Regions from separate parts of the Actinoplanes sp. L3-i22 genome, predicted to be linked through region 1. Evidence: riboswitches for the same ligand, from Rfam matches in the RefSeq annotation. Region 1 holds a riboswitch; each other region holds the start of a gene.
The links. Region 1 has a riboswitch for cobalamin ahead of metE (5-methyltetrahydropteroyltriglutamate--homocysteine S-methyltransferase). Riboswitches for the same ligand answer to the same signal wherever they lie in the genome.
Positions count from the first base shown of each region.

Region 2: another riboswitch for cobalamin. It lies ahead of L3i22_RS37650 (VWA domain-containing protein); the one in region 1 lies ahead of metE (5-methyltetrahydropteroyltriglutamate--homocysteine S-methyltransferase).
Region 3: another riboswitch for cobalamin. It lies ahead of L3i22_RS02310 (ribonucleoside-diphosphate reductase subunit alpha); the one in region 1 lies ahead of metE (5-methyltetrahydropteroyltriglutamate--homocysteine S-methyltransferase).
Region 4: another riboswitch for cobalamin. It lies ahead of bluB (5,6-dimethylbenzimidazole synthase); the one in region 1 lies ahead of metE (5-methyltetrahydropteroyltriglutamate--homocysteine S-methyltransferase).

Region 1 is NZ_AP024745.1:5,324,352-5,332,032, forward strand. It holds gene L3i22_RS23645 (McrB family protein) at 1-577, opposite strand, end outside; gene L3i22_RS23650 (zinc-binding alcohol dehydrogenase family protein) at 696-1,622, opposite strand; gene L3i22_RS23655 (MarR family winged helix-turn-helix transcriptional regulator) at 1,707-2,144, shown strand; cobalamin riboswitch at 2,282-2,495, shown strand; gene metE (5-methyltetrahydropteroyltriglutamate--homocysteine S-methyltransferase) at 2,589-4,826, shown strand; gene L3i22_RS23665 (bifunctional diguanylate cyclase/phosphodiesterase) at 4,913-7,294, shown strand; gene L3i22_RS23670 (beta-ketoacyl synthase) at 7,202-7,681, opposite strand, start outside.
Region 2 is NZ_AP024745.1:8,373,640-8,381,320, forward strand. It holds partial or broken gene L3i22_RS54710 (cobalamin biosynthesis protein) at 1-93, opposite strand, end outside; partial or broken gene L3i22_RS54715 (cobalamin biosynthesis protein) at 187-411, opposite strand; gene L3i22_RS37640 (cobyrinate a,c-diamide synthase) at 408-1,763, opposite strand; gene cobO (cob(I)yrinic acid a,c-diamide adenosyltransferase) at 1,757-2,356, opposite strand; gene L3i22_RS37650 (VWA domain-containing protein) at 2,615-4,861, opposite strand; cobalamin riboswitch at 4,871-5,002, opposite strand; gene L3i22_RS37655 (citrate synthase) at 5,589-6,872, opposite strand; gene L3i22_RS37660 (universal stress protein) at 7,056-7,681, shown strand, end outside.
Region 3 is NZ_AP024745.1:498,890-506,570, forward strand. It holds gene L3i22_RS02295 (hypothetical protein) at 1-462, shown strand, start outside; gene L3i22_RS02300 (DUF6346 domain-containing protein) at 508-1,113, shown strand; gene L3i22_RS02305 (hypothetical protein) at 1,153-1,599, shown strand; cobalamin riboswitch at 1,646-1,854, shown strand; gene L3i22_RS02310 (ribonucleoside-diphosphate reductase subunit alpha) at 1,988-4,486, shown strand; gene L3i22_RS02315 (ribonucleotide-diphosphate reductase subunit beta) at 4,486-5,481, shown strand; gene L3i22_RS02320 (peptidase) at 5,690-6,472, opposite strand; gene L3i22_RS02325 (VWA domain-containing protein) at 6,472-7,681, opposite strand, start outside.
Region 4 is NZ_AP024745.1:7,771,087-7,778,767, reverse strand. It holds gene L3i22_RS34970 (alpha/beta hydrolase) at 1-699, shown strand, start outside; gene L3i22_RS34965 (hypothetical protein) at 779-1,660, opposite strand; cobalamin riboswitch at 1,754-1,958, shown strand; gene bluB (5,6-dimethylbenzimidazole synthase) at 1,993-2,631, shown strand; gene L3i22_RS34955 (ABC transporter permease) at 2,711-3,499, opposite strand; gene L3i22_RS34950 (ATP-binding cassette domain-containing protein) at 3,496-4,473, opposite strand; gene L3i22_RS34945 (DUF4097 family beta strand repeat-containing protein) at 4,563-5,408, opposite strand; gene L3i22_RS34940 (hypothetical protein) at 5,450-5,959, opposite strand; gene L3i22_RS34935 (carbohydrate kinase family protein) at 6,017-6,916, opposite strand; gene L3i22_RS34930 (1-phosphofructokinase family hexose kinase) at 7,116-7,681, shown strand, end outside.

The sequences.
Region 1 (7,681 bases):
TGACGGCGGTCAGGATCGCATCGGCCTCCTGCGGCGCCACTCCGTGTCTCTCCCGCCAGGCGCGCAGATCAGCGCAGAACGTCTGGTATGCGGTCTGGCTGTTTGCGCTGTATCTGACCCCGGTTTCCTGGGCGAGCCCGAGCATCGTCGCGTTGACGCAGACGCCGAACTGGTCGGGATCGCGCAGGTAGAGCAGGAAGCTGGGCAGCGATGAGCCGGCATGCGCGAACATCGGCCGGAACGTGTAGATCCGCCCGAGCGTGGCCAGCGCCTCGGGGATGGGCTCACGCCACAGCCGGGTCGTCATCCGGTTGAACGTGGCCGGGTCGGTGCCGAGCTTGCTCATGATCGCGCCGGTGAAGCCCGGGGTGAACCGGTCGAACCGCGCCCGGCCGAGTTTGCCGTGCTGATTTATCAATCGGCCGAGCGCGATGATCCGCTCAGCGTCCATCACCCCGAGCTGTTCGTCGAGAAACGCGCGCACCTGATCCTCGGCGGCGATCCGGGCCGACACGAACTCCGGCCCGAACTGCTCACGGACAGCGGCAATGACCTCGGTGGTCCTGGTGACCGACATCCGCCAGTTCTAGCAGCCCGCCCGGCGACCCGTCATCGGCCGCCCCTGCCCGCCGCTCCCGGAATCCGGGTCGGGCGGATCGAACGTCAGGGTCAGGGTGCTGTGGTGACCGGCCGATTCACGGGACGAAGACCAGCCGGTCGCCGGTCTCCGAGGTCCACTCCCGGCCGATGTCCGCGAGCGGCACGGCCCGCGCCCGCACCTCCAGCCCACCCCCACCCAGCGCCCCGGCGAGCTCCGGCAGCTCGGCCATGAAGTCGCGCGGGCTGACCGACCCGATCCCACTGCCGATGATCCGCAGCCGGGCCGCCCGCAGCGCGACCGACGGCACGGCCGCCACCTCCCCGGCGATCGACCCGATCTGGATCCAGGTCAGCGGGGCCCCGCGATCCGCGCGGGCGGTCAGCATCGGAACCATGGCCCGGGCGGCCGGGTCCCCCCACACGTAGTCGATCACCACGTCGACGTCGGCGGCCCGCTCGATCCGGTCGAAGGTGATCGTCTCGTCCGCGCCGAGGCCGGTCAGCTCCGCGAGCCGGTCGGCGTCGCGCCCGGCGGCGATCACCCGGGCGGCGCCGAACAGCTTGGCGATCTGCACCGCCAACCGGCCCGCGCCGCCGGTCGCGCCCAGGACCAGCACCCGCTGCCCGGGCCGGAAGTCGATGCGCCGGCGCAGGGCGACCCAGGAGGACATCGCCGGGTTCATCCCGGCGGCGATCCGGACCGGGTCGGCGCCGGCCGGCAGCACGATGCTGCGGCGCACGTCGATCACCGTACGGTCGGCGAACGTCCCGAGGTTCGTGTCGTCGAGCGCGGCGTACCGCAGGTCGCCCGCCGGGTCACGCACGACGGCGTCGACGCCCGGCACGATCGGGAACCCGCCGGTGCCGCTGTAGTGCGTGCCGCCGGCCTTGGCCCGGGTCAGGTGGTGCAGGCCGGCGGCGAGCACGTCGACGACCATCTCGTGGTCGCCGGCGGCGACCGGGTCGGGCTGCTCGCGGTAGACCGGCGGAGCGTCGAACGAGGTGAGGACGGCGGCGTGCATGAGAACCTCCACGAAAGATAGGTGGGATTACCAACTAATCCGAGGATGGTTGGTAATCCCACCTATGTCAACTAGGGTGTGGGCATGACGTCGGACGCCGTGGTGGACGCGCTGGTCCGCAGCTGTTTCCAGGTGATGGGCGTGCTGACCCGGATCGGCGCGGAGAACGACCTGTCCCTGACCCAGCTGCGCGTGCTCGGCATCCTGCGCGACCGCCGTGCCCGGGTCACCGACCTGGCCCTGTTCCTGGGCGTGGACAAGTCGTCGATGTCCGGGCTGATCGACCGCGCCGAGCGCCGCGGGCTGATCGGCCGCGACCGGAATCCCGGCGACCGGCGGGCGACGGACGTGTTCCTGACCCCGGCCGGGATCGAGCTGACCGGGCGCCTCTACGCCGACGTCCGCCGCGCCCTGGAGCCGGCGACCCGCGAGCTCGACGCGGAGCAGCAGCGGACCCTGGTCACGCTGCTCGACCCGATCCTGATCGGCTCGGCCGGCCCCGGTCCGCTGAGTCCCGCCTGACGCCGGCGAACTTCAGGAAACAATCTTCGATTCGGTACGGACACAGCCCGCCCGCGTCGACCAGGATTCAACCCAGGTTCCTAGGATGCTCTAGCGGGTGTCGCGTGGCACACGGGGGATCGATCGGCTCCGACGCTAGGATGACCGGCAGTGCTGGTTCGCCCCGTCAGCCAGACGGCGGCGTCGTAAGAGGGAACCTGGTGCGAGACCAGGACTGCCCCGCAGCGGTGAGTGGGAACGAAAGCCGTCATCAAGCACTGGACCGCGAGGTCTGGGAAGCGACGGCCGGTAGGCGACCGGAAACGGTCCTGCCCGCGAGTCCGAAGACCTGCCAGCGCCGCGCCCGCCGTCCGGCGGGCGCCGCCGGCGGTCCCTCGGGAGGACCCAGGGGCCGAAGCCCTCCTTCCGTGTGCCCGCCGGGCACTTCGAGGGAAGGAACCCCCTGTGAGCACCGCATTCGGTCAGAGCACCGTGCTCGGCTATCCGCGCATCGGCGCGAACCGTGAGCTGAAGAAGGCCGTCGAGGCCTACTGGGCCGGCACGATCGACGAGGCGGCGCTGGCGTCGACCGCCGCCGGGCTGCGCGCCGAGGTGTGGCAGCAGCTGCGCAACGCCCGTCTCGACGCGATCCCGTCGAACACGTTCTCCTACTACGACCACGTGCTGGACACCGCGGTCGCGGTCGGGGCGATCCCGGCCCGGTTCCGCCGGCTGGAGCTGCCCGCGCTGGACACCTACTTCGCGATGGCGCGCGGTGTCGACGCCGAGCCCGCGCTCGAACTGACCAAGTGGTTCGCCACGAACTACCACTACCTGGTGCCCGAGATCGACCCGGAGACGATCTTCACCCCCAACCCCGCAAAACCGATTGCCGAGTACGCCGAGGCCCGCGCCCTGGGCATCGAGACCCGTCCCGTGCTGGTCGGCCCGGCCACGTTCCTGCTCCTGGCGAAGGGGCCGGATCCGTTCGCCCGCCTCGACGACCTGCTCGACACGTACGCGCAGATCCTGACCGCGCTGGCCGAGGCCGGCGTCGCCTGGGTCCAGCTGGACGAGCCGGCCTACGTCGCCGACCGGACGCCGGCCGAGATCGACGCCCTGCGGCACGCCTACACCCGGCTCGGCGAGGTGGAGCACCGGCCGCGGATCTTCGTCGCCACCTACTTCGGGGAGCTCGGCGACGCCCTGCCGGCGCTGCTCGACACCCCGATCGAGGCGCTCGGCCTGGACCTGGTCGCCGGCCCGGGCAACCTGGAACGGCTGGCCGCGTCCGGGCCGCTGGCCGGGCGGACGATCGTGGCCGGGCTGGTGGACGGGCACAACATCTGGCGCACCGACCTGCGCCGGGCGGTGGCCACCGGCGCGACCGTGACCGCGCTCGCCGACCACGTCGCCGTGTCGTCGTCGTGCTCGCTGCTGCACGTGCCGGTCGACCTGTCCGTGGAGACGCGGCTGGACCCGGAGCTGTTCGCGCGACTGGCGTTCGCCCGGCAGAAGGTCGACGAGGTGGTGCTGCTCGGCAAGGCCCTGCGCGACGGGACCGCGCACCTGCCGGCGCCGCTGCCGGCGACGCCCGCGGCGTGGCGCGATGACGCCGTACGGGCAAATCTTGCGGCCCTGACCGCGGCGGACCGTGAGCGAGGGGAATATGCGCAGCGTGCGGCTGCGCAGCAGGCGCGGCTGAAGCTGCCGGCGTTGCCGACCACGACGATCGGGTCGTTCCCGCAGACCGCCGAGCTGCGGGCGGCGCGGGCCGGGCTGCGGGCCGGCACGCTCGACGCGGCCGGGTACGAGCAGCGGATGCGCGCCGAGGTCGAGCACGTGATCCGGCTGCAGGAGCAGCTCGGGCTGGACGTGCTCGTGCACGGCGAGCCGGAGCGCAACGACATGGTGCAGTACTTCGGCGAGCGGCTCGCCGGGTTCGCCGCGACCGATCTCGGCTGGGTGCAGTCCTACGGGTCGCGGTGCGTGCGGCCGCCGATCATCTTCGGTGACGTGGCCCGCCCGGCGCCGATGACCGTGGCCTGGTCGAGCTACGCCCAGTCACTGACGGCGAAGCCGGTCAAGGGCATGCTGACCGGCCCGGTCACGATTCTGGCCTGGTCGTTCGTGCGCGCCGACCAGCCGCTGGCGGCGACCGCCGACCAGGTGGCGCTCGCGCTGCGCGACGAGTGCCGGGACCTGGAGGCCGCCGGGATCCGGGTGATCCAGGTGGACGAGCCGGCGCTGCGCGAGACGCTGCCGCTGCGCCGGGCCGACCAGCAGGCCTACCTGGAGTGGGCGGTCGGCGCGTTCCGGCTGGCGACCGGCGGGGTCGCCGACGACACCCAGGTGCACACGCACCTGTGCTACTCGGAGTTCGGCGAGGTGATCACCGCGATCGACGCCCTCGACGCGGACGTGACAAGCATCGAGGCGTCCCGCTCGAAGATGGAGATCCTCGGCGACCTGGCCGCGATCGGGTACGGCCGGGGCGTCGGGCCGGGCGTCTGGGACATCCACTCGCCGCGGGTGCCCGCGCACCGGGAGGTGGTCGAGGCGCTGCGGCGCGCGGTCGCGGCGGTCCCGGCGCGGCGGCTGTGGGTGAACCCGGACTGCGGGCTCAAGACCCGCGGTTATGCCGAGGTGGAGGCGTCGCTGCGGCGCCTGGTCGCGGCGGCCGCCGAGGTCCGCGGCAGCTGAACCACCGGGGCGAAACCACCTGATGTGCTGCCGGTTTCGTCCGTACGACTGATCCGCCGCATCGATTCGTGCCGTTCAGTGGCCCAGTGTCTGAATCTTGGTCGTCATCGGCGGGGCCGGCCGGCGGCGTGGTCCCGGCCTGGCGGCCGACCGGGACCCTGCTCCTGGCCGGCGCCATGGTCGTGGTGGCCGCGGTCTGGTTCTCGATCGGACTGGATCACCGCATCCCGTCGCTGGCCGGCTGGCTGCCGTTGTCCGTGGCGGTGCCGAACGCGGCGGTCGCCTCGTGGCGCGCCGCCGGCCAGGGCCGGGCCATGTGGCGGTACGTGTCGGTCGGCATCGCGCTGATCGGCCTGGGCGCCGCCGGGAACGCCTACGACTACTTCAGCGGACGGCAGCAGGGCCAGCACATCAGCGGCGTGACCGCCGGGATCTACGTGTCCGGGCTGCTGGTGATGCTGCTGGGCCTGCTGCGGGTGCCCGGCACCCGGCGTCCCCGGACCGAGTGGACCCGCTTCGGGCTCGACACCGCGACCGGCATCGTCACCGTGCTGACCTTCTGCTGGCACCTGATGTCCCCGCACTGGCACGGCTGGGTCAGCGGCGACATCGGCGGCGCGATCACCCTGCTGATCCTGCTCGCGGCCGGGTTCATCTGCGTCTTCGCGTTCATCAAGGTGGCGTTCACCGGGACCGGCCCGATCGACCGGCGGGCCCTGCACCTGATGGCGCTGACCGGCGCGGTCGGTGCGGCCGGCGGCGCGCTGGCTCCGCTGCTGGCGTCGCGTCCGTATCTGAACACCGCGCACGTGCTGCTCCCGACCACCTGCCTGTGCCTGTGCGTCGCCGCCGACCGGCAGTCGCGGGCCACCCGGGCGGGCCGGTCGGTGCCGCGCCCGGCGAGTCGCCGGCTCAGCCTGACGCCGTACGCGGCGGTGCTGGCCACCGGTGGGCTGCTGCTGTACGGGACGGCCACCCACGCGCCGGGGCTGCTGGTCGTCGCGGCCGGATCGGTGACCGTGGCGACGCTTGTCGCGATCCGCCAGCTGGTCGCGTTGCGCGACAACCTGCTGCTGCTCGACGACCTCGACGCCCGCCAGCGCGAGCTGGTCCACCAGGCGACCCACGACGTGCTGACCGGGCTGCCGAACCGGACCGTCCTGACCCGGGAGATCGACGCCGCGCTGGCCGGCGGACCGGAGGGGATCAGTGCCGCCCTGATCGATCTGGACGACTTCAAGGAGATCAACGACGACCTCGGGCACGCGGTGGGGGACGCCCTGCTGGTGGCGGTGGCCGGCCGGCTCGCCGAGCACCTGCCGGCCACCGCGGTCGTCGCCCGGCTCGGCGGTGACGAGTACGCGCTGCTGCTGCGCGCCGGCGACCACAGCGCGATCCTCGACCGGCTCGCCGAGCGGCTGCGCCTGCCGTTGCGCGCGGCCGGCCACGAGCTGGTCGTCGAGGCCAGTGTCGGGCTGGCGCCGGCCCGCGCCGGGGACGGCGCCGACGAGCTGCTGCGCCGCGCCGACGTGGCGATGTACGAGGCGAAGAGCCGGGGTAAGGGGCGCCGCGCCGGGTACACCGCCGAGCTGGACCAGCGCACCACCGAACAGTCGCGCCTCTCCGCCGACCTGCGCGCGGCGTTGCGCACCGACCAGCTGTACCTGCGGTACCAGCCGATCGTGTCGATGCCCGGTGGCGAGCTGTTCGGCGTCGAGGCCCTGGTCCGCTGGACCCATCCGGAGCGGGGCCCGGTCGCTCCGGCCGTGTTCGTCCCGGCGGCCGAGCGCACCGGCCTGATCGTCCCGCTCGGCGCCTGGGTCCTGGAGCAGGCCTGCCGTCAGGCGGCCGCGTGGCGGGCGCAGCTCGGTGCCGCCGCGCCGAAGACGGTGACGGTCAACGTGTCGGCCCGGCAGCTGCGCGAGGCCGACTTCGCCGCCGAGGTCGGTGCGGTCCTGCACCGGACCGGCCTGCCCGCACACGTCCTCACCGTCGAGGTGACCGAGACCGCGGTCTTCGACGGTGGCGCGGCCCTGGCCGAGCTGAAGGCGATCGCGGCGCTCGGGGTGAACATCGCGCTCGACGACTTCGGCACCGGCCACTCGTCGCTGAGTCTGCTGCGGACCTGCCCGGCCGACATCCTCAAGGTCGACAAGTCGTTCGTCGACGACATCACCGTGGGCGGCCAGCACGCCGTGGTCACCGCCGCCCTGATCCACATCTGTGACGGGCTGGGCCTGCGGGCGGTGGCCGAAGGTGTCGAGACGGCCGAGCAGGCCGAGGAGCTGCAGCGGCTCGGGTACCGGTACGCGCAGGGGTATCACTACGCGTGGCCGCTGCCGGCCGCGGAGATCCCCGCGTATCGGCCGCCGGCGTCATGGGCGGCGCAGGGCGAGCACCGCGTTGTGGCCGCCGAAGCCGTAGGACATGCTCAGGGCCACCGCGGCCGGCCCGGGTTCGGGCAGTGACCGCGCCCGCTCCAGCACCAGGTCGACGTCGTCGTCGACCGTCCGGGTCCCGGCGGTGGGCGGCACCACCCGGTGATGCACCGTCAGGGCGGCGATGACCGCCTCGACCCCGCCGGCCGCCCCCTGGAGATGGCCGAGCGCCCCCTTGGGCGCGGTCACCGGCGGCCGGTGACCGAAGAGGTCCCGCAGCAGCGCGGCCTCCACCGCGTCCCCGAGCACCGTCGACGTGGCGTGGGCGTTGACGTGCACCACGTCGGCCGGCTCGGCGCCGGCGTCGGCCAGCGCCTTGTGCACGGCGATGCGCACGCCGGCGCCGTCCGGCCGCGGCGCCACCATGTGGAACGCGTCCGAGGACAGCCCGTAGCCGGCGACCTCGCAGTAGACCCG
Region 2 (7,681 bases), 3.0 Mb from region 1:
ACTCGGCGTCCCGACCGCAGCCGCGACCCGCCCACTCAAGGCCGCCGCCACCCGCCCGCTCGCGGTCGCCGCCACCGGCCCGCTCGCGGCCACCACCGCCGGCTCGCCCGAGGCCGCCACCGGCCGCCCGCTCGCCGCCGCCCGCTCGCCCGCGGCCGCCGCCCGCTCGCCCGCGGCCGCCGCCGGCTCGCTCGCGGCCGCCGCCAGCTCCGCCGCGGTGAAGGCGGTCAGGCGCCAGCCCGCGGCCCGTGCGAACGCCCGCACCCCGGGCTCGGCGGCCCGCCGGTCCAGAGTGGCCAGCACGCCCACCTCGGCCCGGTCCACACCCGCCGCGGCCAGCGCCGCCGCGACCCCGGCCGCGAACACCGCCGGGCCGGTCCCGGCCCGCGCGCCGACCCCGACGACGATCACCCCGCGGCCGTACCCACCAGCCGCGCCGCCAGTCCACGATGGCCGGCCCAGTGCAGGTGCAGGTAGGACGCATGCACGGTCGCCGACGCGAAGCCCTCCGGATCCCCGCCCCGCCACGCCCAGGCCGCCCCGGACGCCGGCGACAGCAGCACCCCGGACCGCGGATGCACCGTCGTCCGGTGGAACTCGTGCCCGGTGACCCTGGTCCCGGCCGGCGCGAGCGGGCTGTCCGACAGCGCGACCGCGTCCCGGTAGCCGAGGGTCAGCGTCGGGGTCATCGCCGCCTCGGCGTCCAGCACGCCGCACATCGGCGCGCCGTCCAGGCTCCGGCTCAGCCACAGCAGCCCGGCGCACTCGGCCGCGATCGGGAAGCCGGCCGCGGCCAGCTCCCGCACCGACTTGCGCAGCGGCTCGTTCGCGGACAGCTCGGCCGCGTACACCTCGGGGAATCCGCCGCCGACGACCAGCGCGCGGGTGCCCGCCGGCAGCGACTCGTCGCGCAGCGGGTCGACGGTGACCACCTCGGCGCCGGCCCCGGCGAGCAGCTCGGCGGTCTCCGCGTACGCGAAGGAGAACGCCGGACCGCCGGCCAGCGCGACCCGCGGGCGGCCCGGCACCGGGGCCTCCGCCTCGGGGCTCCACGGCGTGGCCGGCAGCGCCGGGGCCGACCGTGCGACCGCGGCCACCGCGTCCAGGTCGACCGAGGCGGCGATCAGGGTGGCGAGCGCGTCCACCGAGGCCAGTGCCTCGGCCCGGCGCTCGGCCGCGGGCACCAGCCCGAGGTGCCGGCTCGGCGCGGCGACCGCGTCGGCCCGGCGCAGCGCGCCCAGCACCGGGGTGCCGACCTCCTCGCAGGCGTCGCGCAGGATCTGCTCGTGCCGGTCCGAGCCGACCCGGTTCAGGATCACCCCGGCCAGCCGGACGGTGCCGAAGCTGCGGAAGCCGTGCACCAGGGCGGCCACCGAACGGCCCTGCGCGGCGGCGTCGACGACCAGGATCACCGGGGCCCGCAGCAGCTCGGCGACCTGCGCGGTGGAGCCGGTCTCGCCGGCCCCGGTCCGCCCGTCGTAGAGGCCCATCACGCCCTCGACGACGGCCAGCTCGGCGCCCTGCGAGCCGTGCGCGAACAGCGGGCCGATCAGCTCCTCGCCGACCAGGACCGGGTCCAGGTTGCGGCCCGGCCGGCCGGCCGCGAGCGCGTGGTAGCCGGGGTCGATGTAGTCCGGCCCGACCTTGAACGGCGCCACCGGCACGCCGCGGCGGGCGAACGCGGCGAGCAGCCCGGTGGCCACCGTGGTCTTGCCGTGCCCGGAGGCGGGCGCCGCGATCACCACCCGCGGGATCGTCACCATTCGATGCCCTGCTGTCCCTTGCGGCCGGCGTCCATCGGGTGCTTGATCTTGGTCATCTCGGTGACCAGGTCGGCGGCCTCGATCAGGTCCGGGTGCGCATCCCGCCCGGTGATCACCACGTGCTGGGTGCCGGGCCGGTTGGTCAGCACCTCGATCACCTCGGCGACGTCCACCCAGCCCCACTTCATCGGGTAGGTGAACTCGTCCAGCACGTAGAACCGGTGGGTCTCGGCGGCCAGGTCCCGCTTGATCTGCGCCCAGCCCTCGGCGGCCTCGGCGGCGTGATCCCTTTCGGTCCCGGCGCGCTGGATCCAGGACCAGCCCTCACCCATCTTGTGCCAGGTGACCGGGGTGCCGTTGACGCCGTCGAGCGCCTTCAGCGCGGTCTCCTCGCCGACCTTCCACTTCTGCGACTTGACGAACTGGAACACCCCGATCGGCCAGCCCGCGCTCCACGCCCGCAGCGCCATCCCGAACGCGGCCGTCGACTTTCCCTTGCCCGGCCCGGTGTGCACGGCGAACACCGCCTGCCGCCGGCGCTGCCGCGTCGTCAGCCCGTCGTCGGGCACGGTCGTCACTTTCCCCTGCGGCATCGAAAAACCCTTTCCCGTACGGCGGTGGCCGCCGCCCCGGCTGCTGCTTCAGCGCGGTGGCGGCGCTGTCCCGCGTGCCCCGGCGTCCGCTGATCGGTCGCGGTCAGCTTCCACCAAAAACCTCAATTCACCGGTACGTCGTGACCATCGCCCGCGCCACACCGCCCGGCCCGCTGTTCCCTTCCGTCCCCGGCCTCGGTGACCACCTTCGGGTCGGCCCCAGGGGCAGAGTCAAGCGGCGATCACGAATTTCCGCGGTCAGGCCGCGCGGCGGTACGCCCGGTCCCCCGGAGCCGCGGCACCCGCGGCCGGGCCGGTCCGCCCGGTCACGCCCGCGGCCGAGCCGGTCTGCGCGGTCGCGCTCGCGGCCGGGCCGGTCTGCGCGGTCGCGCTCGCGGCCGGGCCGGTCCGCGCGGTGGCGGCTTCGAGCTGGTCGAGCGGCATCACGTCGGCCCGCAGCGCGGCGGCCAGCCGACCGGCCAGGCCCAGCCGGATCGGACCGGACTCGCAGTCGACGACCACCGCGGCCACCCCGGACAACGCCGGCGCCAGCAGCAGCGGATCGGGCCCGCTGGTCGCCCGGCCGTCGGTCACCAGCACCAGCAGCGGACGCCGGCGCGGGTCACGGCGCCGCTCGGTGGCGATCGTCCGGGCGGCGGCGCGCAGGCCGGCGGCGAGCGGCGTGCGCCCGCCGGTCCGGAGCGCGGCCAGCCGCATCACCCCGACCTCGTGACTGGAGGTCGGCGGCAGCACCACCTCGGCGTCGGTCCCCCGGAACGTGATCATCCCGATCCGGTCCCGGCGCTGGTACGCGTCCCGCAGCAGGGACAGCACCGCGGTCTTGACCAGGGTCATCCGCTTGCGCGCGGCCATCGACCCGGACGCGTCCACGACGAACAGCACCAGGTTCGCCTCCCGCCCGACGTGGATCGCCTCCCGCAGGTCGCGGGGCTCCACGCCCCACCGGAGCCCGCGGTCCAGCGCGCCCCGGTGCAGCGCGGCCCGCAGGGTGGCCGGCAGGTGCGGGGCGCCGCCGAGCTTGCCGACCGGCTTCCGGGACCCGATCACCCGGCCGCGGCGCGCGTAGGCCGGCGACCGCTTCCCGGTGTGCCCGCCCCCGCCGAGCGCGGAGATCCGCAGGGTGCGGGGGCGGAAGGCGGGGCCGGCGCCGGCCGCGGCCGGCTGCTTCCCGCCCACCGGAGCGGTGTCGTCGGTGTTCGGCGGGGCATCCGTGAGCGGCGGCGTGCCACCGGTCCCGGAGCCGTTCGGCGGAGGATCCCCGGCCGGGCCGCCGCCATCCGGTCCGCGATCGGGGCCGCCGTCCGGGCCGCCGTCGTCAGGCCCGTCCGTGTCCGGGCCGCCGTCGTCGGGCCCGTCCGTGTCCGGGCCGCCGTCGTCGGGGCCCAGGTCCGGGTCCTCGCCGTCGGTGTCCTCCTGCGCCTGGCGCTCCGCTTCGGCGAGCGCCTGGTCCAGCTTCTCCTCGTCGGTGCCCGGCGGGTCCAGCGGGTCGGTGCGCCGGCGGTGCGGCAGCGCGAGCCGGGCGGCGTCCGCCACCTCGGCGGCGGTGACCAGGTCCCGGCCGTGCCAGGCGGCCAGCGCGACCGCGCACCGCGCCACCACGATGTCCGCCCGCATCCCGTCCACGCCGTAGGCCAGGCAGATCCGCGCGATCCGGTCCAGCTCGGCGTCCGGCAGGACGACCGTCGGCAGGATCGCCCGGGCGGCCGCGATCCGCGTCGCGTACTCCCGCTCGTCGGCCGCGAAGCGCTCCGCGAACGCGGCCGGGTCCAGCTCGTAGGCGAGCCGCCGCCGGACCACCTCGGCCCGCAGGCGGGCGTCCCGGGGCGCGGCCACCGTCACCACCAGGCCGAACCGGTCGACCAGCTGCGGGCGGGGCTCGCCCTCCTCCGGGTTCATCGTGCCGACCAGCAGGAACCGGGCCGCGTGCTTGACCGACACCCCGTCCCGCTCGACGTGCGCCCGGCCCATCGCGGCCGCGTCCAGCAGCAGGTCCACCAGGTGGTCGGGGAGCAGGTTGACCTCGTCGACGTAGAGCACCCCGCGATGGGCGGCGGCGAGCAGGCCCGGCTCGTACGCCTTGACCCCGTCGGCGAGCGCCCGCTGGATGTCGAGGGTGCCGACCACCCGGTCCTCGGTGGCGCCGACCGGCAGCTCGACCAGCGTCGCGGGCCGGTACGCCGCCGGGGTGTCGGCGGCGTGCGGCCCGTCGGGGCACTCCGGGTCGGGCGCGGCCGGGTCGCACGCGAACCGGCAGCCGCGCACCACGGTGACCGGAGGCAGCAGGCCGGCCAGCGCGCGCACCACGGTGCTCTTGGCGGTGCCCTTCTCCCCGCGGACCAGGACCCCGCCGACCGCCGGGGACACCGAGGTCAGCAATAGGGCGAGGCGCAGGTCGTCGAGGCCGACCACGGCCGAGAACGGGTACGGAGTCGTCACAGGGTGTTCCCTCCCGGCGGGTGTCCACGCCCGCGCGTCGGCTGTCACGAGCGGCCGGAGTCTCCTGACTCCCGGATCGCCGTTCCCCGCTCGCCTTCCGGCCCGGACGGGCCGTGGCGGGCTGCCGCCGCAGCGGATCGCTCCCCGGTCACAGTGGCGGGACCGTCCCGGACTCGCACCGGGTTCCTCCGCGACCGCTCGGCGATCACTCTTTCCTACCGCCGGTCCGCCCGTCAAACAGCGACCAGGCAGATCACACGCCCGCCGCGCCCGGCAACCCCGCCTGCCACCTCAGCCGCAGCCGACAGTGTCGGCCCGGCCCGCGCGCCGCTCGCGCTCCCCGGCTGGCACTCACGGTCCTTCCCGGCCCTCGAAACAGCCCTCAGCGCCGGCCTGCACCGCGGGACGCGGCTGGGCGGTGACCCGGCAACCGGGTCGCGTGGGTTCTTTTGAACCGTGACCACCCACGGACGTCGCCCTTGCGGGTCTCGTGTTCTGGGCGCCCCGCGCCCTTGCGAGACCCGGAAGGGTCCCCGCGGGAGCGACGATCCGGACCCCGGCGGACCGAGGCAAAAATGAACTTGATCTTGAAGTAGGTCCTGCTCGAAGAGCAGCCGCACCGTCCACCCTGGGCGATCGGGGACGCGAAAACGCCCCACCGGATTTCCGGTGGGGCGCGTTTTCAAAAGTCTTTCCGCCAGTGCCGGCGCCGAACTCCGCCTCTTGAGTCCGGGCCGTGTCGTTCAGTTCTTTCCCAGAATTGCCGTGGAACTTCTCAGCGCTGCGACATCGGAACGAAGTCGCGGACCGGCGCGCCGGTGTAGATCTGCCGCGGGCGACCGATCTTGTTCGCCGGGTCGTGCATCATCTCGCGGTACTGAGCGATCCAGCCCGGAAGACGCCCGATGGCGAACAGCACCGTGAACATCTTCGTCGGGAAGCCCATGGCCTTGTAGATCAGGCCGGTGTAGAAGTCGACGTTCGGGTACAGCTTGCGGGAGACGAAGTAGTCGTCGTGGAGCGCGATCTCCTCGAGCTTGAACGCGATCTCCAGCAGCGGGTCCGGGTTGTCCAGGGTCGACAGCATCTCCTGGGCGGCCTTCTTGACGATGGCGGCGCGCGGGTCGTAGTTCTTGTAGACCCGGTGGCCGAAGCCCATCAACTTGACGCCCTTCTCCTTGTTCTTCACTCGCGTGACGAAGGAGTTGACGTCGCCGCCGTCCTTGCGGATCTGCTCGAGCATCTCGAGCACCGCCGCGTTGGCGCCGCCGTGCAACGGGCCGGAGAGGGCGTTGATGCCGGCCGAGACCGAGGCGAACAGGTTCGCCTGGGCCGAGCCGACCATCCGGACGCTCGACGTGGAGCAGTTCTGCTCGTGGTCGGCGTGCAGCACGAACAGCATGTCGAGGATCTTCGCGACCTTCGGGTCGACGTCGTAGTTGACGGTCGGCAGGCCGAAGGTGAGGCGCAGGAAGTTCTCGACGTAGTCGAGCGAGTTGTCCGGGTACGGCAGCGGGTGACCGATCGACTTCTTGTACGCGTACGCCGCGATCGTCGGAAGTTTCGCCATCAGCCGGATTGCGGAGATATCGACCTGCTCGTCGTCCAGCGGGTCGAGCGCGTCCTGGTAGAAGGTGGACAGCGCGGTGACCGCCGAGGAGAGCACCGCCATCGGGTGCGCGTCACGCGGGAAACCGGAGAAGAAGGTCCGCATCTCCTCCTGGAGGAGCGTGTGCACACGGATCTTGTCGCCGAAGTCGCGCAGCTGAGCCTCGGTCGGGAGCTCGCCGTTCATCAGGAGGTACGAGACCTCCAGGAACGACGACTTCCCGGCCAGCTGCTCGATCGGGTATCCGCGGTAGCGGAGAATTCCGGCGTCACCGTCGATGTAGGTGATCGCCGAGGTGGTCGATGCGGTGTTGACGAAACCGACGTCGAGTGTGACGAAACCGGTCTCCTTCAGCAGAGCACTGACGTCGATGCCGCCCGGCCCGTCGACGGCGTCGGTGACGCCCATCGACAATTGGCCACCGGGGTGGTCGAGCTTGACATCCGTCATGTATTTCCCTCACTTCACCGGCAGATGTCCCAAAGATTTTGCCGTTCACCGTAAACCCTCAACCTGAATGGGTCATCAGGTGGCCACCCGGTGAGGCATTGGTCACCAGTCCCTATGGACCGTTGCGCCATAGATAATGATCGGTATATTGCGAGAACGTTACGGGGAGCGGAGGTCGGACCGATGCAGATCCCGAATCGGCCGCCCGTGGTGGTCGGCGTCAACAAGACCGCGGCCGGTCTGGCCGCCGTGCGCCTCGGCGCGCGCGAGGCGGTCTCCCGAGGCACTTCACTGTTCGTGGTGCACGCCTTCACCTGGAACGCGGCGGGGGACCGCCAGGTCGCCTCACGCGTCGTCGAGGAGGCGGTCACCACCGCCCAGCGTTCCACACCCGGCGTCGATGTGCGCGGTCAACTCGTGGATGGATCACCCGGATCGGTGCTGCGCCGGTACAGCCGGACCGCCACGATCCTGGTCGTCGGCGCGCGGCCGGGCGGGTCGGCGCTGCTGGAGGTGGTGACCCAGGCCTGGTGCCCGGTGATCGTGACGCACGGTCCGCGGCCGCCGGCCGGCCGGGTGCTGGCCGCGGTGGACGGTTCCGGGCCGTCCGTCCTGGCGCTCCGGTTCGCCGCCGAGATGGCCCGCCGCCGGGGGCGCCGGCTGGACGTGGCGTACGCGACCGGCGAGAGCGAGGGCGGCGAGAGCGCCGGGGCCCGGGTGCTCGACGAGGTGATCGCCGCGGTGCCGGACCTGCCGCCGCTGCGCCGCCGGCTGCTGACCGGGACACCGGCCGCCGCCCTGGAACGCGC
Region 3 (7,681 bases), 4.8 Mb from region 1:
GACCTGATCGCGGAGGTCGTGGGAGCGGCGATCTCGAAGGCGCTGCAGGCGCTCCTGGTCGTGACGATTCCCAAGATCCTGGCCGAGGTGGCCCTGCTGGTCGCCAAATACACCGGGAAGATCGTTCGAGTCCTCCAGCGACTCGACGATGCCATTGCCGAGCTCGGCGGCAAGTTCGCACTCGTCAGGGCCATCTGTGGTCGCATCAAGGATCTCCTGGAAGAAGCCACCTTCGGGTCGGTGTTCCTCAACTCGGCGAAGCTCGCCGAGGCGGACGGCTACCTCGCGGACAGCGCGGGTCCATGGGCTGCGTACAAAGCGGCATATCACACCTTCGATCATGCCGATGAGGTCGTCTACGGTACGAAGGCGAAGGTTGCCGTGGACGCCTTACGCGAAGGACTCCGGGGCAACAGCATCCAGAACGGCGCCGCCACCGGCGACACCCTGCTGGACAACTGATTCACTCCGCCGGCAGATTCCGATGAATGCTCTTGGAGATGCGCGATGACTGATGAGAATCGGGCGGCCTATCGCAAGCGCCGGATGGCGGAGATGTTGGCCGAGGCCGAAGCCGGCGTGGCTCGTTCCAGGGCTGCCAAGCAGAGGGCCGCGGAGATCGGGCCGGTGATCGAGAGCAGGCGTGGTGGGTGGTTCCGCAATGTTCTCGGCCTTCTGATCATTTTGGCGGTCTCGTTCGTCCTGCTCGCCACGTCGATGACCGTTGCCCGCTTCACCGGTGCGGATTTCGCCGATGCTCGCCGGACGGGCGAGGCGAAGATCGTGAGTTGCGAGCGCCGGGGGCCGGTCAGCCTCAAAGGGTTCGGCTATTACAAAGCATGCTCAGTTTCGATCTCGTGGAGCGGGCGGGCTCGCGTGACGATCGACAAACCCGGGTTCTTCACCGATGAGAAGCCGGGGGATACGTTCACGATCGGCGAGAACACGGGTAGTCGGGGTCGCATCGGGTACTCGCGCGCCGAACTGCCCAGCCGGGGATGGGTGACCTTCATCGCCGCCGTGATCGGCTTTCTGGGCGTAGTGCCGATCCTCCTGCTGCTCGCCATGTTGCGTGACGGACTCCGCGGCCTGTTCCGGCGGCGGCGGGAGTAGTGCGGCTTTTCTGTCGTACCCCCTTGGTTTGATCTCGGCATGGGTGCTTCCGGTTGGAGTTACTACGTCGCGTACCAGCCTGATCTGGGGCGGGCGCTCGACGAGCTGCGCAAGAAGGTCTTCGACGAGGGCGACTACTGGTGGGCCGAGCCACACGAGCTCGGCAAGTCCGCCGCCGACTGTCCGAACCGGCCGCGGACCGAGGAGGAGCTCTGGTCGTCCGAGTCGGTGCAGGAGTGCGGGACCCACTCGATCCTCGACGTGCGCGAGGTGGTGCCGACCCGGTCGAAGGCGACGCTCTGTACCGTCGTCCCGCTCCGGGAGGACGAGATCCTGGCGGCCGCGGGGGTCGTCAAGCTGACCAGGGCGCACGTCGGGGTGATCGAGGATCTTGCCAATGAGCGCTGGCTCGGGCGCTGCGCGGTGCTGCACGACGACGCCGGTAATCCGTCCGAGATCTACTTCTGGGGTTTTTCGGGAGACTGAGTGCGACACACCATATGGCGTTGCGTCGGCTCGGCGAGGCCCATATATAGTGTCGATCGCAGCTGGTTCGGCGCGCCTTCACGGGCGGGCCGAGGCAAGAGGGAATCCGGTGTGAGGCCGGAACTGCCCCGCAGCGGTGAGTGGGAACGACCGCCGTCACACGGCACTGGGCCGCATGGCCTGGGAAGCGACGGCCAGTAGGAACGAGCATGTCGCCCACGAGTCCGAAGACCTGCCAGCGCGCCGCACGCAAACCGTGTGCGGCGGTCGAAGGCCGCGTGGGACGGTCGACGCCTTCGCTTTGCCGTGCGCGCCTGCGGGCCCGTGCGCGAGTGTGGTGTCTTCCTGCGCGGGTTGCGGCCGTGTTGACTCGCGAGGGAAGAGGGCCATGACGCTCACGCCGGAGAAGAGCCCGGAAAAAAGCCTGGACGCGGCCACCGTTCCGGGGCAGCGCCGCCAGGTGATGCAGGTGCGCAAGCGCAACGGCGAGCTGGAGCCGGTCGACGTCAACAAGATCGTCGCCGCGGTCGAGCGGTGGATCACCGGTCTGGACGAGGTCGACCCGCTGCGCGTGGCCACCAAGACCATCAGCGGGCTGTACGACGGCGCCACCACCGAGGAGCTGGACAAGCTCTCGATCCAGACGGCCGCCGAGCTGATCGGCGAGGAGCCGCAGTATTCGCGGCTCGCCGCGCGCCTGCTGATCGACCTGGTCTCGCAGGAGGTCCGCGAGCAGGACGTCACCATGTTCAGCGAGTCGATCGCGCTCGGCCACGCCGAGGGCCTGATCGGCGACGACACGCTGGCGTTCGTCACCGAGCACCGGGACGAGTTGAACGCCGCCATCGACCTCGGCGCGGACCTGCGCTTCGAGTACTTCGGGCTGCGTACCGTCGCCGACCGTTACCTGCTGCGCCACCCGACCAAGCGGATCCCGATCGAGACCCCGCAGTACTGGCTGCTGCGGGTCGCCTGCGGCCTGTCGCAGACCGCGGCCGAGGCGATTGGCTTCTACCGCCTGATGTCGTCGCTGGCGTACCTGCCCAGCTCGCCGACGCTGTTCAACTCCGGCACCCGGCACACCCAGATGTCGAGCTGCTTCCTGGTGGACTCGCCGAAGGACGAGCTGGACTCGATCTACGAGCGGTACCACCAGGTCGCGAAGCTGTCGAAGTTCTCCGGCGGCATCGGCATCGCCTGGTCGCGGGTCCGCGGCCGGGGCGCGCTGATCCGGGGCACGAACGGCAAGTCGAACGGCATCGTCCCGTTCCTGAAGACCCTCGACGCGGGCGTGGCCGCGGTCAACCAGGGCGGCCGGCGCAAGGGCGCGGCCTGCGTCTACCTGGAGCCGTGGCACCCGGACATCGAGGAGTTCCTGGAGCTGCGGGACAACACCGGCGAGGAGTCCCGGCGCACCCACAACCTGAACCTGGCCAACTGGATCCCGGACGAGTTCATGCGCCGCGTCGAGGCCGACGAGGACTGGTCGCTCGTCGACCCGTCGGACGCCCCTGAGCTGCCCGATCTCTTCGGCGAGGAGTTCACCGAGGCCTACCGCAACGCGGAGAAGAAGGCCGTCAAGACGGTCAAGGCCCGGGACCTGTACGGACGGATGATGCGCACCCTGGCGCAGACCGGCAACGGCTGGATGACGTTCAAGGACCGCTCGAACGCGCTGTCGAACCAGACCGGCGCGCCGGGCAACACCATCCACCTGTCGAACCTGTGCACCGAGATCCTCGAGGTGAACTCGGACGACGAGACCGCGGTCTGCAACCTGGGGTCGATCAACCTGGGCGCGCACACCACGGCGGACGGCGTCGACTGGGAGCGGCTGCGCGCGACCGTGCGTACCGCGGTGGTCTTCCTGGACCGGGTCATCGACATCAACTACTACCCGTCGCAGCAGGCGGAGGCGTCGAACCCGCGCTGGCGGCCGGTCGGCCTGGGGCTGATGGGCCTGCAGGACGCGTTCTTCACGCTGCGGCTCCCGTTCGACTCGGCCGAGGCCAAGGAGCTCTCCACCCGGGTCCAGGAGGAGATCCTGCTGACCGCGCTGGAGGCGTCCGCCGGTCTCGCCGAGCAGTTCGGCGCGCACCCGTCGTTCCCGGAGACCCGCGCGGCCAAGGGCGACCTGCACCCCGAGCTGTGGGGCGCCGAGCTGTCGCAGACCGCGCGCTGGGCGTCGGTGAAGACCCGGATCGCGGCCACCGGCCTGCGTAACTCGCTGCTCGTGGCGATCGCGCCGACGGCCACCATCGCGTCGATCGCCGGCTGCTACGAGTGCATCGAGCCGCAGGTCTCCAACCTGTTCAAGCGCGAGACGATGTCCGGCGAATTCCTGCAGATCAACACCTATCTGGTACGGGAGTTGAAGGCCCGCGGGCTGTGGACCGCCCCGATCCGCGAGGCGATCAAGCGGGCCGAGGGGTCGGTGCAGGGCATCACCGAGCTGCCTTCCGACATCAAGGACATTTTCCGTACGGCGTGGGAGCTCCCGCAGCGTGCCCTGATCGACCTGGCCGCGGCCCGCGCGCCGTTCATCGACCAGTCGCAGTCGCTGAACCTGTTCCTGGCCTCGCCGACCATCGGCAAGGTGTCCTCGATGTACCTGTACGCCTGGAAGTCCGGCCTGAAGACGTCGTACTACCTGCGTTCGCGCCCCGCGACCCGGATCCAGCAGGCCACCACCGCGGCGGTCGCCCCGGCCGCGGCCGTGCCGGCAGTGGTGGCCCCGGTCGTCATCCCGGCGCAGACCACCACCCTGGTCGCCAACCCGTCCGGCGCCGGCCAGGTCGCCACGCTGAGCCTGAACCTGCTCGGCGACACCGGCGGCGCGCTCGCCGCGTCCCTTGAGAACCCCGATATCTGTGAGGCCTGCCAGTAATGCTGCTCGACCCTGGAATGGACCTGACCCTGCGGCCGATGAAGTACCCGCACTTCTTCGACCGCTACAAGGACGCCATCAAGAACACCTGGACGGTCGAGGAGGTCGATCTCCACTCCGACCTCGCCGACCTGGCCAAGCTGAGCCCGGCCGAGCAGCACCTGGTGTCCCGGCTGGTCGCGTTCTTCGCCACCGGCGACACGATCGTGGCGAACAACCTGGTGCTCAACCTGTACCAGCACGTCAACTCGCCGGAGGGCCGGCTCTACCTGTCCCGGCAGCTGTTCGAGGAGGCCGTGCACGTTCAGTTCTATCTGAACCTGCTCGACACCTATGTGCCGGACGAGAACGAGCGGTTCGAGGCGTTCGCCGCGATCGACAACATTCCGTCGATCGCGCGTAAGGCCGAATTCTGTTTCAAGTGGATCGACTCGGTCTTCGATCTGCGCAAGCTGGAGACCCGCGAGCACCGGCGGGCGTTCCTGCTCAACGTGATCTGCTTCGCCGCGTGCATCGAGGGCCTGTTCTTCTACGGCGCCTTCGCGTATGTGTACTTCCTGCGCTCCCGCGGTGTCCTGCAGGGCCTCGCCTCCGGCACCAACTGGGTGTTCCGCGACGAGAGCATGCACATGGCGTTCGCGTTCGACGTGGTCGACACCGTCCGGCAGGAGGAGCCGGACCTGTTCGACGCCGAGATGGAGCAGCAGGTCCGCGACATGCTGGCCGAGGCCGTCGAGTGTGAGGTCCAGTTCGCCGAGGACCTGCTCGCCCAGGGCGTCTCCGGGATGTCCCTCGGCGACATGCGCGAATACCTGCAGCACGTGGCCGACCGGCGGCTGCAGGTGCTCGGCATCGCGCCGATGTACGGCAGCAAGAACCCGTTCGCCTTCATGGAGCTGCAGGACGTCCAGGAGCTCTCGAACTTCTTCGAGCGCCGGGTCTCCGCCTACCAGGTCGGCGTGACCGGAAGCGTCAGCTTCGACGACGACTTCTGAGTCGCGGCCGCTGACCACGGGAAAGCCCGGGACCGGTGGAACCGGTCCCGGGCTTTTGTGGTTTTTGCAACCGTGCCCACCCGCGGACGTCGCCCTTGCGGGTCTCGTGTTCTGGGCGCCCCGCGCCCTTGCGAGGCCCGGAAGGGTCCCCGCGGGAGCGACGATCAGTTATTGGCCGCAGCCGTGGCAATGAATCTCTTGAAGTGCATCAGACCCGGCGGCGCCGCCGGGTCAGGGAGAAGCCGAACAGGCCGGTCAGGGCGGCCAGGATGCCGCCGCCGGCGGTCCAGAACCAGCGGCCGGAGAAGTCCGGCAGCCAGTCCAGGCTGAAGCCGCTCTTGTCGGTCTCGGCGCCCGCGGCGGCCGAGGCGGACGGCGCCGGGGTGGTCAGCACGGTGCCCGGCTGGTTGTTCGGCACCAGCGGCTTGGCCAGTTCGCCCTGGTCGGCGTCGAGATCGCCCTTCGCCGTGGTGAGACTGAGGCTGATTTTGAGGGGCAGGCCCAGGTCGGTCTCCGGCACCTGGGTGCTGGACAGCCGCACGTAGTACGTGCCCGGCAGCGGGTCGCCGTCCTGCGGCTCGGCCCACGAGCGCACCTGGCGGATCCGGCAGCCGAGGGTCACCTGGGCGGCGTCCTTCGCGGCGATCGGGCTCTGCTCGCCGGCGACACAGGCCTGCCGGCGGCGCAGCCCGTCGAAGACCTCGACGATCCACGACTCGTCGCCGGTCCGGCCCTTGGCGGGCAGGGTGACCGTGGCGGTGAGGTCCGGGCGCTGGCCGGCCTCCGCGGTGAACTGCCAGTACAGGTAGTCGCCGGTGACCCCGCCGACCTGGACCGCCTGATTCGCGGTGATCGGCACCGCGGTCAGGAACGAGGTGCCGGCGGTGTTCACCGCGGGCGCCGGGGACGGGTCGTCCGCGAACGCGGGGGCCGGGACGGCGGCGATGCCGAAGATCACGGCACCGGCGAGCGCGAGGTGCTTGATCCGCATCAGTTCTCCCTCCAGGTGGCCACCCAGTAGCGGGTGATCCAGCCGGCCAGCACGCCGGCGACCAGTCCGGCGATCGCCAGGACCAGCAGGAACAGGAAGCCGCGGCCCAGGCCGGGGGCGTCCGGGGTGTGCGAGGCGTCGACCAGGTCGATGCTCAGCTCGACCGGCATGCCGGTCGCGGTGTCCACCCGCGAGGAGAACGAGTTGCTGACCACCAGGCAGATCTCGGTGCTCCGGGTGTCGTCGCCGGCCTCGTCGGCGTTGTCCGCGTCCGCCGCCTCGGCCGAGGCCTTGGCGTCCGCCTTCTGCTCGTCGGCGGACCAGCGCAGGCCGGCCGACATCACGTCGGTCCGCCCGTCGCCGGCGTCCAGGCCGCGGACCAGCTCCCGGCCGTCCGCGGTGGCGGCCTTCAGCAGTACGCCGTAGTCCGGGTAGACCGCCCGGTCGATCGCGACGCTCACCGAGGCGCGCAGCTCCTGGTCCGGCGCCACGGCGACCCGGTAGAAGCGGTGCTCGCTGATCTTCTCCCGGTCGGTGTAGACGCCCGGGGCGAGCAGCGGCGCGTTCGCGCAGTCGGCGCTGCCGGTGACGGTGGCCGGCTGGACCGGCGGCGGCACCGCGGCCCGGTCGACGAGTTGCTGGACCCGCTCGGTCAGCTCGGCCTCGCTGTTCGCCGCGGCGTAGGTGCCGCCGGTCGCGGTCGAGATGCAGACCAGCTGCTTGCGGGTCTTCTCGTCGGGGGTCAGGCCGAGCGTGTCGATGACCAGGTGGGTGCCCTGGGCGGCGAGCTGCCGGGCGACCTGGCACGGGTCGGGCGGGGTGCAGGTGTCCTCGCCGTCGGTGATCAGCACGATCCGCCGGCTCGAACCGGTGTCGCCGAGGTCGGCGGCGGCCTCCTTGATCGCCAGGCCGATCGGCGTGTAGCCGGTCGGCTTGAGTGTGGCGATCGCGTTCTTGGCCTGGACCGCGTTGACCGGGCCGATCGGGACGATCTGCTGGGTGTCCTGGCAGGCGGTCTTCTTGTTCTTGCCGGAGTAGGTGGCGCCGAGGACGCGGATGCCGAGCTGGGTGGATGCCGGCAGCGCGTCGACGACCTTGCCGAAGGCGGTCTTGGCCACCGATATCCGGGTCGCGCCGTCGATGTCGGCGGCCGCCATCGAGCCGCTGACATCGAGGACCAGTTCAACCCGGGGTGGTTCGGCGGTCTCG
Region 4 (7,681 bases), 2.4 Mb from region 1:
TTCGCGGCCTGGGCCGCCGCCCGCGACGGCCAGTACCACCTCGGCGTCGACCCGGCGGCGGTGCGTGGCACCTACCTGCGGCTGGCCGATTCGCTGGACCGGGAACCGCTGCCGTGGACCGGAGCCGATCCGCCGGTGCTGGACGGGAACACGCTGCGGTCGAACCTGCTCAACGGGCTCTACTCGGATTCGCGGTTCCCGCAGCTGGCCGGGCTGATGAGTGCGGCGCTCGCGGGTGGCCCGCTGCCGCCGACCGGGGCCGCGCCCGAGGCGGCGCTGCAGAACACGTTCGCGGTGCTGAACGCGACGATCTGCCACGACGTGCGCTGGCCGCGGGACATCCGGTCGTACGCCGCAGGGGTGTCGGCGAACCGGCAGGCGTTCCCGCTCACGGCCGGCATGCCGGTCAACATCTACACCTGCGCGTTCTCGCCCGCCCCGGTCGAGCCGCCGGTGCGGGTCACCCCGGACGGTCCGTCGAACGTGCTGCTCGTGCAGAACCTGCGGGATCCGGCCACGCCCTATCGCAAGGCGCTGAACCTGCGCACCGCCTTCGGCGACCGCGCCCGGATGGTCGCCGTGGACGCGGGTGGCCACGGCTCCTACCTGGAGAACGGAAACCCCTGCGGCGACGCCTGGGTGACCGCGTTCCTGACCGACGGCACCCGCCCGGCGCACGATGTGACCTGCCCCGCCTGACCATGCGGTGGTCCAGCCGACCGGTGTCGGCTGGACCACCGGGCTGATCTCGCGGCTTTGTGGCCCGCGCCGGCGAATCCTAGGGATTCTCGACCAGGGATTGCAGCGTTTCGCCGGCTCGCCGGAGGTCCCGGGGCGGCAGGGCGAGGTGGCCGGCCGGATTTCTGGCGCTGTCGATGCCGTCGCAGATCCAGATGTCGTCGTCGTGCCGCCAGCTCGCGTATCCGAACAGTTCATTGCCGTTCGCGAGTCCGTCGGCGGCGCGGCGGACCGGCATTGACAGCCGGTCGAGTCCGCCCATGAGCGACAATGCCCGGGCGAACCAGGCGACGGCTTCGTCGCTCTGCTCCTTGTCGCCGAGGATCGGCGCCAGCAGCAGAAGCCGGCGGGCGATCTCCCGGCGATCCGGCGCGCCGGCCTGAGCGATGCCTTTGAGCTCCGGCCAGCGCAGGCCCGGCCCCAGGCGCTCAGCCGACACATCGGCCAGAAGCATGCCGTCGCCGCTCGGGGGAGCGAGCCAGAACTCCATGTGGTGTTCCGCTTTACGCCGCACCCATCTGCCGCCTCGGCCCAAGGACCGGGGCACCTGCGTCCGGTGGATGATGAGGATCACCCCGCCGCGCGGAAGGGGCACGGTAAATGCCGGCCACCGATCGGGACGCTCGATCAGCGGTCGACCGATGCTCTCGATGTCGGCCCAGGAAAGACCGAAAGCCGGCTCGGCAGCCGTTTCCTCGCCGACGGTATAGGACAGGTGGGCCGGCCAGAATGCTTTTTCCTCGAACAGGTACGACCCGTCGACCGCCAATTCCGTGCTCGACGGACAAGGGCGATCGCGTTCTTCCTCGATGATGCGATCGGCGGCCGCGCGGTCGACGCCGAAGGTCTTCATCAGACGCTCCGGATCAAGCCACTCGTCGACAGGGGTCACTGGCTGTTCGTCGTAGCCGTAGAGGTGCATGCGGCCTTCCCGGCAGGGTGGTGATCGGCCGGATTTTACGGCCGGGACCGGCGGTCCCCGGAGGCGGCTCTGCGGGGGCGATAGGGTCGGCGACGGCATGAACTGTTGCGAGGTGCCCCGCCGCTGGTGGGGAGAATCTGGGAAGCCGGTGGGAATCCGGCACGGGCCCGCCGCGGTGACCGGGGAGCTGCCGCCCATACGCGTTCGCGCGTAGCCACTGGCCGGGGACGGCTGGGAAGGCGGGCGGTGAGGTGACGATCCGGGAGTCCGAAGACCGGCCTCGCGCCTGATCGCCCCGGCATGCCCGGGGCCGAGCGCAGCGGGAGCCTGCCATGACGCACGACCTGTACGAGATCGTTCACCGCCGCCGTGATGTCCGGGGCGAGTTCACCGGTGGGCCGGTGCCGGCGGCGGTGCTGGACCGGATCCTGACCGCCGCGCACGCCGCGCCCAGTGTCGGCATGTCCCAGCCGTGGGACTTCGTCGTCGTCCGGGACCGGGGGTTGCGGGAGGCGTTTCACCAGCACGTGCGGTCGGAGCGGGACGTGTTCGCCGCGTCCCTGGAGCCGGAGGCGGCCGCCCGGTTCGCCCGGATCAAGATCGACGGGGTGCTGGAGTCGACGCTGTCGATCGTGGTGACCTATGACCCGGAGCGCGGGGGTCCCGCGGTTCTGGGGCGGCATGCGATCGCCGACGCCGGGCTCTACTCGGTGTGCCTGGCCATCCAGAACCTGTGGCTGGCCGCGACGGCCGAGGACCTGGGCGTGGGCTGGGTGTCGTTCTACCGCGAGGAGTTCCTGCGGGGACTGCTCGGCATCCCGGACGGCATCCGGCCGGTCGCCTGGCTGTGCCTGGGACCGGTGAGCCGGGTGCCGGAGGTCCCGGACCTGGAACGGCACGGGTGGCGGAGCCGGCGGCCACTGCGGCTCGCCCGGCACGAGGACCGGTGGGGTGGCCCGGGGCGGGACTGACCGCGGGTGCGAGGCCCAGCCGGGAGGTTCCGGCTGGGCCTCGGGGCGGGGCTACCGCCGTACCGTCGCAATGGTGTTTTTAATGGGTGGCTCTTTGGTTGTATTTGCGTTTGGCCCACAGGTAGGAGAGGGCCGAGATGCCGGTGCACCAGGCCAGGGCGATCCAGGCGCTGTTGCCGATGCCGGTGCCGAGCAGCAGGCCGCGCAGGGTCTCGATCATCGAGGTGAAGGGCTGGTACTCGGCGAACTGGCGCAGGCCGGCCGGCATCGTCTCGGTGGGGACGAAACCGCTGCCCAGGAACGGCAGCAGGCTCAGGATCATCGGGGTGTTGCTGGCCGTCTCGACGCTGTCGGCGACCATGCCGAGCGCGACCGCCAGCCAGGTCAGCGCGAACGAGATCGCGAGCAGCATGCCGACGGTGGCCAGCCATTCGACCGGGGTGGCGTTCGGGCGGAAGCCGATCGCCAGCGCGATGCCGAGCACGAAGAACAGGGCGATGAAGATCTGCACCAGGCTGCCCAGGACGTGCCCGGTCAGCAGCGACGCGCGGGCGATGGCCATGCTGCGGAACCGGTCGACGATGCCCTCGTTCATGTCCATCGCCACCGAGATCGCGGTGCCGGCCACCGCGCCGGCGATGGTGAACAGCAGGATGCCGGGGGACAGGTAGTTCACGTACGCGGACCGGCCGCCGCCGCTGCCCAGCCCGGCGCCGAGCGTGCCGCCGAACACGTAGACGAAGAGCAGCAGGAAGATCACCGGCAGCCCGATCAGCATCAGGGTCAGTGACGGGTAGCGCTTGAGGTGCAGCAACTGCCGCTGGAACATGGTCCGCGAGTCGGTGATGGTGTGCGCCAGGGTGGTCATCGGGTCTCCTCGTCCTCGTGCTCGGCAGGGGTGGTGGCGGGCGCGCCGGTGAAGGCGAAGAACACGTCGTCCAGGTCCGGGGTGTGGATGGTCAGGTCGGCCGGCTCGACGCCGGCCCGGTCCAGCGTGGCCAGCACCGTGCGCAGCGAGGCCACGCCGCCGTCGCTGGACACCTGCAGGGTCAGCGCCTCGTCGTCGCGCTGCGTGCCGTCCAGCACCGAGGCCGCCGCCTGCAGCGCCGCCGGGTCGGCGAAGCGCAGCCGCAGGTGCCCGCCCGGGATCCGGCGCTTCAGCTCGTCCGGGGTGCCCTCGACGACGATCCGGCCGTGGTCGAGCACCGCGATCCGGTCGGCGAGCTCGTCCGCCTCGTCCAGGTACTGGGTGGTGAGGAAGACCGTGACGCCCTCGGCGACCAGGCCGCGGACGATCTGCCACATGGTGTGCCGGCTGCGCGGGTCGAGGCCGGTGGTGGGCTCGTCCAGGAAGATCAGCCGGGGGTTGCCGACCAGGGTCATCGCCAGGTCGAGGCGGCGCTGCTGGCCGCCGGAGAGCAGCGACACCGGCTTGTTCGCCGACTCGGCCAGGTCGAACCGCTCGATCAGGGCGTCCACCCGGCGGCCGCCCTCGGCCTTGCCGAGCCGGTGCAGGTTCGCCATCAGCCGCAGGTTCTCCCGGACCGTCAGCAGCCGGTCGAACGCGGAGAACTGGCCGGTCAGGCCGATCGCTGCACGGATCCCGTCGGGGTCCCGGGCCAGGTCGTGCCCGGCCACCCGGATCGAGCCGCCGTCGGCCGGCAGCAGGGTGGCGAGGATCCGGACCATCGTGGTCTTGCCGGCGCCGTTCGGGCCGAGCAGGGCGAACACGGTCCCCTCGGTGACGGTCAGGTCGATGTTGTCGAGGACGGTCTTGGTGCCGAACGTCTTGCGCAGGCCGGCCACCGAGACGGCGGGCCGGGTGGTGACTGTCGCGGTCATTCGCGTCTCCCATTTTTGGGCAGGGGCTATCGCCGGCCGGGGCACGGGCTCCCCGGCCGGGGATGGTGCGGTGGATCAGGAGGGGTGGATCAGGAGCGGTGGATCAGGATGTCGCCGAACGCCGTCCGGGCGCGCACCTCGGCCCGCTCGTCGGTCTCGGCCGGACCGTCGGCGGCGGTCAGGTCGTTGCGGACCTTGCCGTAGTGGGTGTGCACGTCGAGGCGGGCCGCGGTGCCGGACCGGATGCCGACCTCGATCCGGCCGGCCGCGCTGCGCAGCGTCGCCGCGCCGCGGATCAGCTCGCGGACGTGGATGTTGCCGTTCGCGGTGTTCGCGGTGATGCCGTCGGCGGCCTGGTCGGCGCCGATGTCGCCGTTCGCCGAGCTGATCCGCAGCTCGCTGCCGGCGTGGCCGACCCAGGTCTCGCCGTTGCCGTTCTTCAGCACGGCCGGGCCGGCCACCGAGCGGATCTCCAGCCGGCCGGAGCCGGTGGTCAGGGTGGCGTCGCCGGTGACCGACTCGGCCCGGGCCAGGCCCATCCCGGTCACCAGGGACAGCGTCTCGGCCTGCTCGACCTGCAGGTCGCCGGCGCCGGTGCGCAGCCGGCAGGCGCCGAGCGCGCCGGTGCAGCGGGCCCCGCCGACGCCGAGCTTCACGTCCAGGCCGGAGCCGACCGGCAGCTCGATCAGCACGTCGACCGAGCCGACCTTGCCGAACATGCCGAGGCCGGGCTGGCGGGGGCCACGGACGGTCAGGATGCCGGAGACGAGGTCGACCCGGGTCTGCTCGGCGGCCCGGGTGTCCCGGTCATTGGCGGCGGAGGCGGGGCGCACGGTGACGACGGTGTCCGGGCGGTCGGTCGCGACCACCTGGAGGTCGCCGATCACGACGTCGACGACGGCGGTGATCGGTCCGGTGGTGTCGAAAATGGGCATGGGAAGCTCCGTTCTCCTGCGAGGGGGTCCTTCGAGGGGGGTCAGCGGACCCAGCCGGTGTAGCGCTGGCCGCCGGTGGCCGGGCTGATCACCGCGGGGCGGGGCGCGTCGCCGTCGGCCGCGGCGGCCGCGGCCCGGATCAGCCAGGTGTTGATCGAGACGCCGGCGCGGGTGGCGGCCTGCTCGACCCGGCCCTTCAGGTGCTCGGGGAGGCGCAGACTGATCCGGACGGTGGCCTCGTCCTCACCCACCGTGGGTGCGGGCGCCGGCTCCGGCGTGGGCGCCGACTGGTCGGTCCAGGTGTCGGCGGGGGCCGGGGTCACCACGAAGGCCGGCTCCCGGTTGCGCAGGCGCAGGTCGACCGAGCCGGGCGCGAGATCGCGGGTGATCTCGGTGGCCGCCTCGGAGAGGGCGTCCAGCAGGGCGAGCCGGATCGCGGACTCGAGCGGCGCGGTCAGCCGCTCGGCCAGCTCGCGGGCGTCGTCGCCGCCGGCCGCGGCCGCGAGCGAGAGCTCATGACGCACGGCTTCGATGTAGGGGCGCAGTTCCATGACGCCACTATGGCATCACCGTGATGCCACGCGCAAGGCAATGGCATCACGATGGCACTAAGGGCGCGCGAGCAGCTCCGCGGGGACGGCCTGGGCCGCGGTGCCGCCGGCCGCGCGGGTGCTGAGCGACCCGGCGATCGCGGCCCAGGCCACCGCCTCCTCGATCGGCCGGCCGGTCAGGCGGGCGGCCAGGAAGCCGGCGTTGAAGCTGTCCCCGGCGCCGACCGCGTCAACCACCTCGACCGCGCGGCCCGGGGCGGCGCACGCCCCGCCCGGCCACCACGCGCGGGCGCCGCGGGCACCGTCCTTCATCACCACGGTCACGCCGTTGACCAGCAACTTCTCCGCGCCCGCGCCGTCGGTGACGGCGTTCAGCTCGGCGGCGTTGGGCAGGAACACATCGGTGTACGGCAGGATCTCCGGCACCCACGCCCAGCGTTCGGCCGGGTCCCAGTTCGTGTCCAGCGACGTGGTCACCCCGAGCTGCCGCGCCCGGGCGAAGATCGCGGCCAGCCCGGCGGCCAGCACGGGCTGCAGGTAGAGCGACGCGACGTGCACGTGCGATGTCCGTTCGAGCAGTTCGTCGGTGACGTCGGCGGGGCGCAGCGCGGCGATCGTGCCGGGCAGCGTGAGCATCGCCCGGTCGTCCGGCTCGTTGAGGACCACGGTCAGGCCGGTCGGGACGCCGGGCGTGTGCGCGGCGATCACCTCGACGTCGCGGGCCGCCAGTTGCGCCCGGACGGTCGCCCCGAAGAAGTCGTCGCCGATGGCCGTGAGCAGGGCGGTCCGGAGTCCGAGGCGGGCGCAGCCGGTCGCGGTGATCGCCGCCGAGCCGCCCAGCACCAGATCGGCGCCGGTCAACAGCTGCTCCTGCTGGCCGAACCGCGGGCGCACGTCGCCGCGCAGCAACAGATCGGGGTTGGCGTCACCGATCACCAGCACGTCGAACTCGCGCATGCGCGCCCTCCGATGTTCATATGGACAATCCCGGAGCACGATACGCGCACGATCGACTATTGACACGTGCACGTTCGATCAGTTGGAATCGAGCCAACGATCGCCGCCCAGCCGGTAACCAGTCCGGCCGTCAGGTCGCCAGGGCCGTCCCGTGGACAGCCCGAGGCGGGGCAGATCCTCACTGCGACGGAAGCCCGACATGATCGTCACCGTCACGCTCAATCCGGCGCTCGACCTCACGTACCCGGTCGACGCCCTCGTCCCGCACCACACCCACCGGGTCACCGCGGTCTCCGAACGCGCCGGCGGCAAAGGGCTCAACGTCGCCCGCGTGCTGCACGCACTCGGCGAACCCGTCCTCGCGACCGGGCTGCTCGGCGGGCCGACCGGGGGCGTCGTCGCCGGGCTCCTCGACGCCGAGGGGGTGCCGGCGTCGTTCAGCCCGATCACCGGCGGCACCCGGCGGACCGTCGCGGTCGTCGACCGGGAGGACGCGACCGGCTTCTGGGAACCCGGGCCGATAGTCTCGCCCGCCGAATGGTTGCGGTTCGTGGACCACTTCCGCGGCCTGATCGGCCGCGCCTCGGTGGTCACCCTCTGCGGTTCGCTTCCGCCGGGACTACCGATTGACGCGTACGGCGTACTGACCCGTGCCGCCACCGAAGCCGGGGTGCCGGTGCTGCTCGACACGAGCGGCCCCGCCCTGCGGGAAGGTCTGGCCGCCGGCCCGGCCGTCACCAAACCGAACGCGTCGGAACTCGCCGC